3 regions of the Affinirhizobium gouqiense genome follow, and region 1 is predicted to be linked to each of the others. Evidence: predicted binding sites of a transcription regulator. Region 1 holds the regulator's gene; each other region holds the start of a gene.
What was found. Region 1 encodes LexA, which represses DNA repair genes until DNA is damaged. Its sites were predicted from a motif close to TGTTCNNNNTGTGTTCNG; they were not measured.
Positions count from the first base shown of each region.

Region 2: QTJ18_RS16775 (ImuA family protein) is a predicted target of LexA. The motif match lies at 1,637-1,654, and genes of this name have one in related genera.
Region 3: recA (recombinase RecA) is a predicted target of LexA. The motif match lies at 1,467-1,484, and genes of this name have one in related genera.

Region 1 covers NZ_CP129382.1:846,215-849,492, reverse strand. Annotated here, with positions in the region: gene kdsA (3-deoxy-8-phosphooctulonate synthase) at 1-778, opposite strand, end outside; gene lexA (transcriptional repressor LexA) at 1,042-1,761, shown strand; gene QTJ18_RS12470 (ComEC/Rec2 family competence protein) at 1,742-3,278, opposite strand, start outside.
Region 2 covers NZ_CP129382.1:1,752,553-1,755,830, reverse strand. Annotated here, with positions in the region: gene QTJ18_RS16785 (flagellin N-terminal helical domain-containing protein) at 1-308, opposite strand, end outside; gene QTJ18_RS16780 (hypothetical protein) at 657-1,319, opposite strand; gene QTJ18_RS16775 (ImuA family protein) at 1,722-2,474, shown strand; gene QTJ18_RS16770 (Y-family DNA polymerase) at 2,395-3,278, shown strand, end outside.
Region 3 covers NZ_CP129382.1:1,104,526-1,107,803, reverse strand. Annotated here, with positions in the region: gene cckA (cell cycle histidine kinase CckA) at 1-1,256, shown strand, start outside; gene recA (recombinase RecA) at 1,542-2,636, shown strand; gene alaS (alanine--tRNA ligase) at 2,794-3,278, shown strand, end outside.

The sequences.
Region 1 (3,278 bases):
TGTTCGGGCCATCGGACGGCGCGTGATCGGGATCGTCATGCGCCTCGATGAACAGGCCGGCCACGCCGACCGCGACGGCTGCGCGGGCAAGGGTCTCGACGAAACGCCGCTCGCCGCCGGTCGAGCCGCCCTGCCCTCCCGGCTGCTGCACCGAATGTGTCGCATCGAAGATGACCGGAGCGCCGAGATCGGCCATGATCGGCAGCGACCGCATGTCGGAAACCAGCGTGTTATAGCCGAAGGATGCGCCCCGCTCGCACAGGAGCACATTCGGATTGCCGCTTTCGGTGAACTTGGCCAGCACATTCTTCATGTCCCAGGGCGCCAGAAACTGCCCCTTCTTGACATTGATGACACGGCCGGTCGCGGCGGCGGCGACCAGGAGATCGGTCTGCCGGCACAGAAAGGCGGGGATCTGCAGCACGTCCACCGTCTCGGCAACGATCGCGCATTGCTCCTCGGTATGGACGTCGGTGAGCACCGGGAAGCCGAATTCCTGCTTCAGATCCGCAAAGATCTCCATCGCCTTTTCCAGGCCGATTCCTCGTTTGCCCGCGATCGACGTGCGGTTGGCCTTGTCGAAGGAGGATTTGTAGATCAGGCCGATGCCGAGCCGGTCGCAGATCTCGCGGATGGCGCCGGCCATCATGAAGGCGTGGTCGCGGCTTTCCATCTGGCAGGGACCGCAGATCAGCGAAATCGGTGCCTGATTGGAAAAGCGGACCTGGCGCGCCCCGTCGCCGACCACAATCTCGGAATTGGCCTTGACCGTCATCATCAAATCCTCACATCCGTTCGCCGCAAGCGGGCGGCGCGCCGCGGGGCGCTTTGCGCGCCGGCCCGGCCTGTTTGTCTTTCCTGACGCTAGCCCTTAGCAGCGGCCAGTATCTCTGTCACCGACAGATCGGCATGGCGGGGCGCATTTGCAAATCGTCAAGCCCGCCGCGCATTTTTGGGCCAGAAAGCAGCATCACGGCTTGCGGAACACATGTGGAACAGATAGTGTCCGTTCTGGATTTGTTTCCATTGGGGCTTTCGACGATGCTGACTCGCAAACAACAGGAACTGCTTCTGTTCATTCATGAACGCATGAAGGAGTCCGGTGTACCTCCATCCTTCGATGAAATGAAGGATGCTCTCGATCTCGCGTCGAAATCCGGCATTCATCGCCTGATCACCGCGCTGGAAGAGCGCGGCTTCATTCGCCGGCTTCCGAATCGCGCCAGGGCGCTTGAAGTCATCAAGCTTCCCGATGCCTATACCCCGCCGGCGCAGCCGCGGCGCGGCTTCTCGCCCAGCGTGATCGAAGGCAGCCTTGGCAAGGCGCCGCCGAGCAAGCCGGCCGCACCGCAAGCGCCGGTGGACGACCAGCGCTATTCGGCCAATGTGCCGGTGATGGGCAGAATCGCTGCCGGTGTGCCGATCTCCGCCATCCAGAACAACACGCATGAGATCAGCGTCCCCATCGAAATGCTGGGCAATGGCGAACATTACGCGCTTGAGGTCAAAGGCGATTCGATGATCGAGGCCGGCATTCTCGACGGCGATACGGTGATCATCCGCAATGGCAGCACGGCCAGCCCGGGCGATATCGTGGTGGCGCTGGTGGATGATGAGGAAGCGACCCTGAAGCGGTTCCGTCGAAAGGGCGCCTCGATTGCCCTGGAGGCGGCCAATCCCGCTTATGAGACGCGGATTTTCTCGTCGGACCGGGTCAAGGTCCAGGGCAAGCTCGTGGGTCTCATCCGCCGTTACCATTGATCAGGCGCCGGAGATGGTCCGGCAGGTGATTGTCGAAGCTGCGCGTGGTCCAGGCATAGGTGCGGTGGATCTGCCAGGGACGGAGTTGCTCCGTCTCGACGGGCATGGCGGCTGTCATCGACCAGGCTTTGCGATCGGCACTTCCGCCAAACTTCAGCGTCACGGCTCCCAGTCGACGCAGGTGATCACCGGTGATCAGGACGGCGCCCGAGCGGCAGGCCTGCATTCGCGATCGTCGTGCGATGACGAGATCGGCGCTGTCGCAGGCGGAGCCGACATAACGGGCATCCTCGAGAAGCACGATGCGCACGCCGTCGCTGGTCCGAATGAGGCAGGCCTTGCCCCGGAGGCAGCTGAAATGACGGCCGTCGCTGCGCTGAAGCCAATGGCTGAGCTGTGCCTTCATTGACGTCAGCTGATCATGCGTCAGCACCTCCTTCACCCGCGGCTTAGCGGAGGGCTTATCCTTCTCCCGCGGCCTTGCGCCGCCTCGATGGTCCCGGCGAGCTTCGGCGGCAGACGTCCTGCTATTGTCCGTCACCTCTTCTGCCGGTCTCGTCGTGGTGATGCGGTAGGCATTCTGCCATTGCCGATAGAGGAATTCCGGTGCGTGCGCGCGGCTGATCATCGCCTCCTTATCTGAGAGAACGGCCGCCAGTGTGCCATCCTCCGAAATCAGCAGGTCGGGCGGCGGCATCACCCGGGCCAATCCGGCCAGAGCGAGGGCCGCAGCCAGGACAGGCAGGCCGATCAGCTTCAGCTGGGTGCGCAGGAGGACAAGGCAGGTCAGGCCGAGGGAGGCCAGCGGCAGAAAAAGCGCCGGCGGCTGTCCCGTGGCCGCGATGCCGCCCCAACTCGCCACATGCGTGGCAATGGCGATCACCATATCGACAGCCACGCCCATGAGGGAGAAGACGGGGCCGTCCAGGCCAAGCGGCATGGCCAGCATGCCGATCAGGGCAGCGGGCATGACCACAAAGGAAATCAGCGGCATGGAGGCCAGATTGGCCGCTAGGCCATAGGTGGTGATCTGATGAAAATGCCCTGCCGAGTAGATCGTGGTGGAAAGTCCACCGATCAGCGAGGTCATGAAGGCCTCCAGCAGCAGCACCCACGCAAAGCGGCCCGCCGTTGCCACCAGCCACAGGAGCCCGGGTCGACGCGGCTGCCGGCCCATCTGCGGCGCCCGCCGGCGCTGGGCGCGCGTATAGACGGCCACCAGCGCCCCAGTCGCGGCGAAGGACATCTGGAAGCTCGGCCCCATCAGCGCCGAGGGCGCGATCGCCATGACCAGAATGGCCGAGAGGGCGACCGTGTGCACGCTCACGGAGGGGCGATCGACGAAGATCGCGAGCAGCATGACCGCCATCATCAGATAGGCGCGCTCGGCAGAGACGCCGAAGCCGGAAATCAGGTAATAGGCGGTGACGAGCAGCAGCGCGCCGCCTGCGGCGATCTTCTTGATCGGCCATCGCTGCGCAATCACCGGCGCCAGAGCGAGAAGCCGGCGCAGGCCG
Region 2 (3,278 bases), 910 kb from region 1:
ACGCCCGGCTCGCTCGCGGCCACCAGTTTCGCCTTGAAGTCATCAAGAACGCGCACGATGGCCTGCGTTCCGGAATAGGCGGTGTCTGCAATGGCCGCGCCGAAGCCAAGCGAGTCGGCAACAGCCGTGATCGCTTTGGCATCCGATGTCATGGTCGTGGAAATCGACCAGTAGGCAGCATTGTCGGCGGCAGTTTCGATGCGCAGCCCGCTGCTGATCTGGTTCTGGTTTTCGGAAAGCTGGCTGGAAACAGAACGAAGTGTCTGGAGAGCGGCGATGGCCGCCGTGTTCGTCATGATGCTGGTCATGTTAAAAGTCCGCGGGCAAAGGCGCGCGCCAGGACCTCATCGCAAGGTCCAGCAACAGGCCGTCAACTTTGTGAGCACTTCTAACGGTTAACCCCAGGGGTGCCCGACCTCATGTCGGGACCGTCTCCGTCATGCCGGCATCCTCTGAAGGGCCATCGGCACATATGGAACGCGATTCGGCGTCTGCAATCTGAGCGTGAATCAGCCTTTACGTGGTTAACGAATTCCTACCTGATTGCAAGAGCGTTTTCAGCAGGCGGCGGAGCTTGAGGATGCGCCGGAGGAGCTGATGGGAGGCGGCAGGACGGGGAGCGGAAGGAGAGCGGGAAGGAGAGCGGGAAGGGGCGCTCAGCTTTGTTCGGCACCGGGTTGGGCCTTGCGGCCAAAGCAGGCGAGCGCGTCGGCGACGCAGTCGATCTCGGGTGCAAAACCGCTCAGCAAGGAAAGGAGCCTGGTTTCGATGGCCCGGGCGGATTGGGGGTTTTCGAGGGCGATGGCATTGTCTCGAAGGAAGCGGGAATAGAGGCTGGATCGCGCGGTGGCGCGCGCTGGAAACCTTATGCGCGTCATGCCCTTTTCGGCCGCGGCGGATGCTATGCAGGTGATCAGATCCTGACGCAGGTCGTGATCCGCCAGAGGACCAATCTCCGCATTGAGGACGAGATAGCCCCGTGCCTTGTCATCGCCCGCCCTTTGCTCCATCCACATGGCGATGGGATAGCCGGCCCACCATTTTTCGCAGCCTTTCCACGCGCGCGGGATCGCGCCCAGCGCCTCATGCCAGGCAAGGGGGAAAAAATTCGTAATAGCCTTGCCACTGCCGGTGAGGATGAACGGCTGATCCTGGACGCGGACGATTTTGCCGGCCTGGGGCGGATCGCCGAAAATTTGATGCGCGGCCGTGACGAAAGGTGATGTTTCCTGCTGGGGCAAAATGAGATCGAAGGTCTGTTTGTGGTCGCGGTAAAGCTGTCTTGCCAATGCCTCCAAAGGAGATCTCTTTTCACTCATAAAGCATGTCTTTCATCCAGCATGTCTGTCACTGCGGCTTTCCAAGGGTCCGTGATCTGATCCTGGTTCGGCTTTGTCAAGCAGCCGAAGCCGGAACGAAGCCGGACAAATGTGGACAGGAGCAGACCTTCGTCGAGGAAACCGGTGAGACCTGGATGCAACGGGCCTTTTCGATTTCGGGGTAAAAAATTTTCTTCAATAAGACCGGTCGGTTGGGGGAGCTTCCTAGCGAACTGATTCAAAACGAAAATCTGAGGATTTGCTAAAGTTCTGAGATTGTTTTCCTATTTTCGAGCGACTTGACTCCCTGCCGATAACGGAACAGAAAGAGAACATCAGGCATTTCTGGCGGCATGATGCTGTATTAACCCCCAACGTGAGCCGAAAGGATTTGCGCGAACGATGTCGGCTGCCCGCGATCAAGTTCTTGCTGATCTGCGCGAACGCATCTCCTCCATCCAGGGAGAGGGCGTCGCGAAAGCCGGCTGCCTGCCTTTCGGCGTGCCGGAGATCGATGCCGTGCTGCCGGGGGGCGGTCTGGCCCTGGGGGCCCTGCATGAATTTGCGGGCGGAGGATCAGGAACCGTCGATGGCGCGGCGGCAGCTTTGTTTGCCGCGGGCATTGCGGCGCGCACAAGGGGACCGGTCGTCTGGTGCCTGACCCGGCCGGATCTTTTCTTTCCGGCGCTTGCACAGGCGGGACTGCATCCGAAGAGAGTGATCTTCGTGGAGGGCGACAAGGAGGAGGATGTCGCCGCCAATATGGAGGAGGCCCTGAGTTTCGGCGGCCTCGGGGCGGTGGTCGGCGAAATGGTTCGATTGCCGATGGTGGTGAGCAGACGGCTTCATCTCGTCGCCGAGCGAACGGGAACCATCGCCCTGGCGGTTCGGCGGTGGCGGCGGCAGACCGAGGCGAATGACTTCGGCCAGCCGACGGCGGCGACGACGCGGTGGAGAGTGAGTGTTCTGCCATCAGAGGAGCTTCCGGTGCCGGGCGTCGGGCGGCCGCGCTGGTTTTTGGAGCTGATGAGATCGCGTGCGGGCGAATGTGCTGAGTTTCACGTCGGAGCGTGTGATGACAAGGGTCGTATCCATATATCTTCCGGATCTGCCGACGGATCGCATTCGTCGCGCCGATCCCTCCATTCCGCCTGAGCAGGCCCTGGCCGTGATCGCCCGCGCAGGGTCGAAGCGATGGGTCTCGGCTGCCGATGCCGCCGCCAGGAAGGCGGGGGTGCGTGTGGGCATGCCCGCTGCCAAGGCGCAGGCCATCTTCCGCGGCCTGCTGCTCGTCGATGCCGATCCTGCCGCGGATGCGGCGGCGCTGGACCGCCTTGGCCTCTGGGCGCTCGGTCATTATTCGCCCATCGTCGCCGTCGACGGGACGGACGGCATCGTCATGGACACGGAAGGGGCCGATCACCTGCAGGGCGGCGAACTGCCGATGATCACCGGCATCGTCAACCTGTTCCGTTCCCGCAAACTCACAGCCAGGGTGGCGATAGCCGATACATGGGGAGCGGCGCATGCCTGCGTCCGCGCCATCAGCAGGGATGTCGTCATCGTTCCGCCGGGCGAGATCATACGCGCCGTCGAGGCGCTTCCGATCTCGCTGCTGCGGCTGCCGGAAAAGGTCGTCCAGGATCTCCGCGTCCTCGGTTTCCAGACGATCGGCGAGCTTTCCAATACGCCGAGAGCGCCGCTTGCCCTTCGCTTCGGGCCAGAGGTCGGCCGCCGGCTCGACCAGATGTATGGCCGGATGTCGGACCCGATCGATCCCATCCGGACGGCGGAGCTGGTCGAGGTCTCGCGTGCCTTTCAGGAACCCATCGGTGCCGCCGAGACGATCAACAAATATGTCGGCAGGCTGGTCGTGCAATTGGTCACTGAGCTCGAAAGGCGCGGCCTCGGGGTGCGGCGGACGGACCTCATCGTCCACAAGGTCGACAATACCATCCA
Region 3 (3,278 bases), 260 kb from region 1:
TCGTCTATGCCGTCGAGACGACAGAGCAGAAGGCGCTCGAGACGCAGATGGCCCAGACGCAGAAGATGAACGCGGTGGGCACGCTCGCCGGCGGCATCGCGCATGATTTCAACAATGTGCTGACGGCCATTCTTCTCTCCTCGGATCATCTGCTGCTGCAGGCGCGTCCTTCGGATGCGAGCTTCGCCGATCTGATGGAAATCAAGCGCAATGCCAATCGCGCGGCGGTGCTCGTGCGCCAGCTTCTGGCCTTTTCGCGCAAGCAGACGATGCGGCCCGCCGTGCTGAACCTCACCGATGTCGTGGGCGACCTGCGCATGCTGGTGGATCGCCTGATCTCCGGCACCAATGTCAAGCTGGACGTGGATTATGGCCGCGATCTCTGGCCGGTGCGCACGGATCTCTCGCAATTCGAGCAGGTGCTGATCAATCTGTGCGTGAACGCCCGCGATGCCATGCCGCAGGGTGGCCAGATCCGCATCCGGACACGCAATGTGCCGGCGGAGGAAGTGCAGAATTTTGCCATTGCCCGCCTGCCGGCGGAAGATTTCGTGCTGGTCGAAGTGGCCGACAGCGGAACAGGCATCCCGCCCGATATCATGGACAAGATCTTCGAGCCCTTCTTCACCACCAAGGAAGTCGGCAAGGGGACAGGGCTCGGCCTCTCGATGGTCTATGGCATCGTCAAACAGTCCGGCGGCTACATCTATCCCGAATCGGAGGTCGGCAAGGGCACGACCTTCCGCGTCTTCCTGCCGCGCCATGTGCCGGAGGTAAAGCCGGCCGCGGATCAGGCAGAGGGCGATGGTGCGAATGTGACGGTTCAGGCCGCTCCGGCGCCGGTGGCGGACAGCCAGGCGGCGGATATGGACCTGACCGGCAATTCGGCCGTGGTTCTGCTGGTGGAGGATGAAGAGGCGGTGCGGCGGGGCGGCAAGCGCATGCTGGAAACCCGCGGCTACACGGTGCATGAGGCAGGATCGGGGACTGAAGCGCTCGACATCATGGAAGAGCTGGACGGCAAGGTGGATATCGTCGTCTCGGACGTCGTGATGCCGGAAATGGACGGGCCGAGCCTGCTCAGGGAATTGCGCAAGACCTATCCGGACCTGAAGTTCATCTTCGTCTCCGGCTATGCGGAAGACGCCTTTGCCCGCAATCTGCCGGCCGATGCCAAGTTCGGCTTCCTTCCCAAGCCCTTCTCGCTGAAGCAGCTGGCGGTGGCCGTGCGCGAAATGCTCGACCGCAAGGATTGACGCAAGTCCCTTCGTGCTTGCGGATACGGCATGCCGGTGATCCTCGCGGGGACCGAACAGCCGCGATGGGCCTCATAAAGCTGTGGATGGCGAGACGGCGCCAATCGGCGAATCAGGCCGCGCCGCACATGTGCGGCAGCGCCGGGACGAAAGCGGAACATCGTTCGAAATCGACTTCGATATCAAACGCTTAGCAATGGCTTGCCAAACCAGAACAAAAAGAGTACAAAAAGCACATCCAATGTTTGTTGCCCGACGGGCTGCAATAACCTAAAGGTGGAACGGATGGCACAGAATTCATTGCGGCTCGTAGAGGACAAGACGGTGGATAAAAGCAAGGCGCTGGAGGCGGCCCTTTCGCAGATTGAACGCTCTTTCGGCAAGGGCTCGATCATGAAGCTCGGCGCGAATGAAAGCGTGGTTGAAATCGAAACCGTGTCCACAGGCTCCCTTAGCCTCGACATCGCGCTCGGCATTGGCGGCCTGCCCAAGGGACGTATCGTCGAAATCTACGGTCCCGAAAGCTCGGGTAAGACAACCCTGGCGCTGCAGACGATTGCGGAAGCCCAGAAGAAGGGCGGGATCTGCGCCTTCGTCGATGCCGAACATGCGCTGGACCCGGTCTATGCCCGCAAGCTCGGCGTCGATCTGCAGAACCTCCTGATTTCGCAGCCGGATACCGGCGAGCAGGCGCTGGAGATCACGGATACGCTGGTGCGGTCCGGCGCGGTCGACGTTCTGGTGGTCGATTCGGTTGCGGCTCTGACGCCGCGCGCCGAAATCGAGGGCGAAATGGGCGACAGCCTTCCCGGCCTGCAGGCGCGTCTGATGAGCCAGGCCTTGCGCAAGCTGACCGCTTCGATCTCCCGCTCCAATTGCATGGTGATCTTCATCAACCAGATCCGCATGAAGATCGGCGTCATGTTCGGTTCGCCCGAAACGACGACCGGCGGCAATGCGCTGAAATTCTATGCCTCGGTTCGTCTCGACATTCGCCGCATCGGTTCGGTGAAGGAGCGCGAGGAGGTTGTCGGCAACCAGACCCGCGTCAAGGTCGTCAAGAACAAGATGGCACCGCCCTTCAAGCAGGTGGAATTCGACATCATGTATGGCGAAGGCGTGTCCAAGACCGGCGAACTGATCGATCTCGGCGTCAAGGCCGGTATCGTGGAGAAGTCGGGCGCCTGGTTCAGCTATAACAGCCAGCGTCTCGGCCAGGGTCGCGAGAATGCCAAGACCTTCCTGCGCGACAATCCGGAGATGGCGCGCGAGATCGAGACGGCCTTGCGCCAGAATGCCGGACTGATTGCCGACCGCTTCCTGCAGAATGGCGGTCCGGATCCCAATGACGCCGACGGCGATGGTGACGGCGAAGCCTGATCCTGTCGAAAAATTCGAATAGAGCTGTGGCCGGCCGCGTATCATTTGAGGATGCGCGGCCGGTTTTTCGTTCTGCTGGACAGGGTGGGGCTCAAAGGCTAAAAGCCAGTGGTTTTAAAAGAGAGACCGCCGCAGGCGGGGGTATAAGGGCTGTTGCATGAGTGGCGTGAATGAAATCCGGTCGACCTTCCTCGACTACTTCCGGAAGAACGGTCACGAGATTGTCTCGTCGAGCCCGCTCGTGCCGCGCAACGATCCGACCCTGATGTTCACCAATGCCGGCATGGTGCAGTTCAAGAATGTCTTCACCGGCCTTGAGACGCGACCCTACAGCACGGCCTCCACGTCGCAGAAGGTGGTGCGTGCCGGCGGCAAGCATAACGACCTGGACAATGTCGGCTATACGGCGCGCCATCTGACCTTCTTCGAAATGCTCGGCAACTTCTCCTTCGGGGATTACTTCAAGGAAAGGGCGATCGAACTCGCCTGGAACCTGGTGACCAGGGATTTCGATCTGCCGAAAGAGCGCCTCCTGGTCACGGTCTATGCCGATGACGAAGATGCCGCCACGCTGTGGAAGAAGATTGCCGGCCTCTCCGACGACAAGATCATCCGCATCGGCACCTCGGATAATTTCTGGCA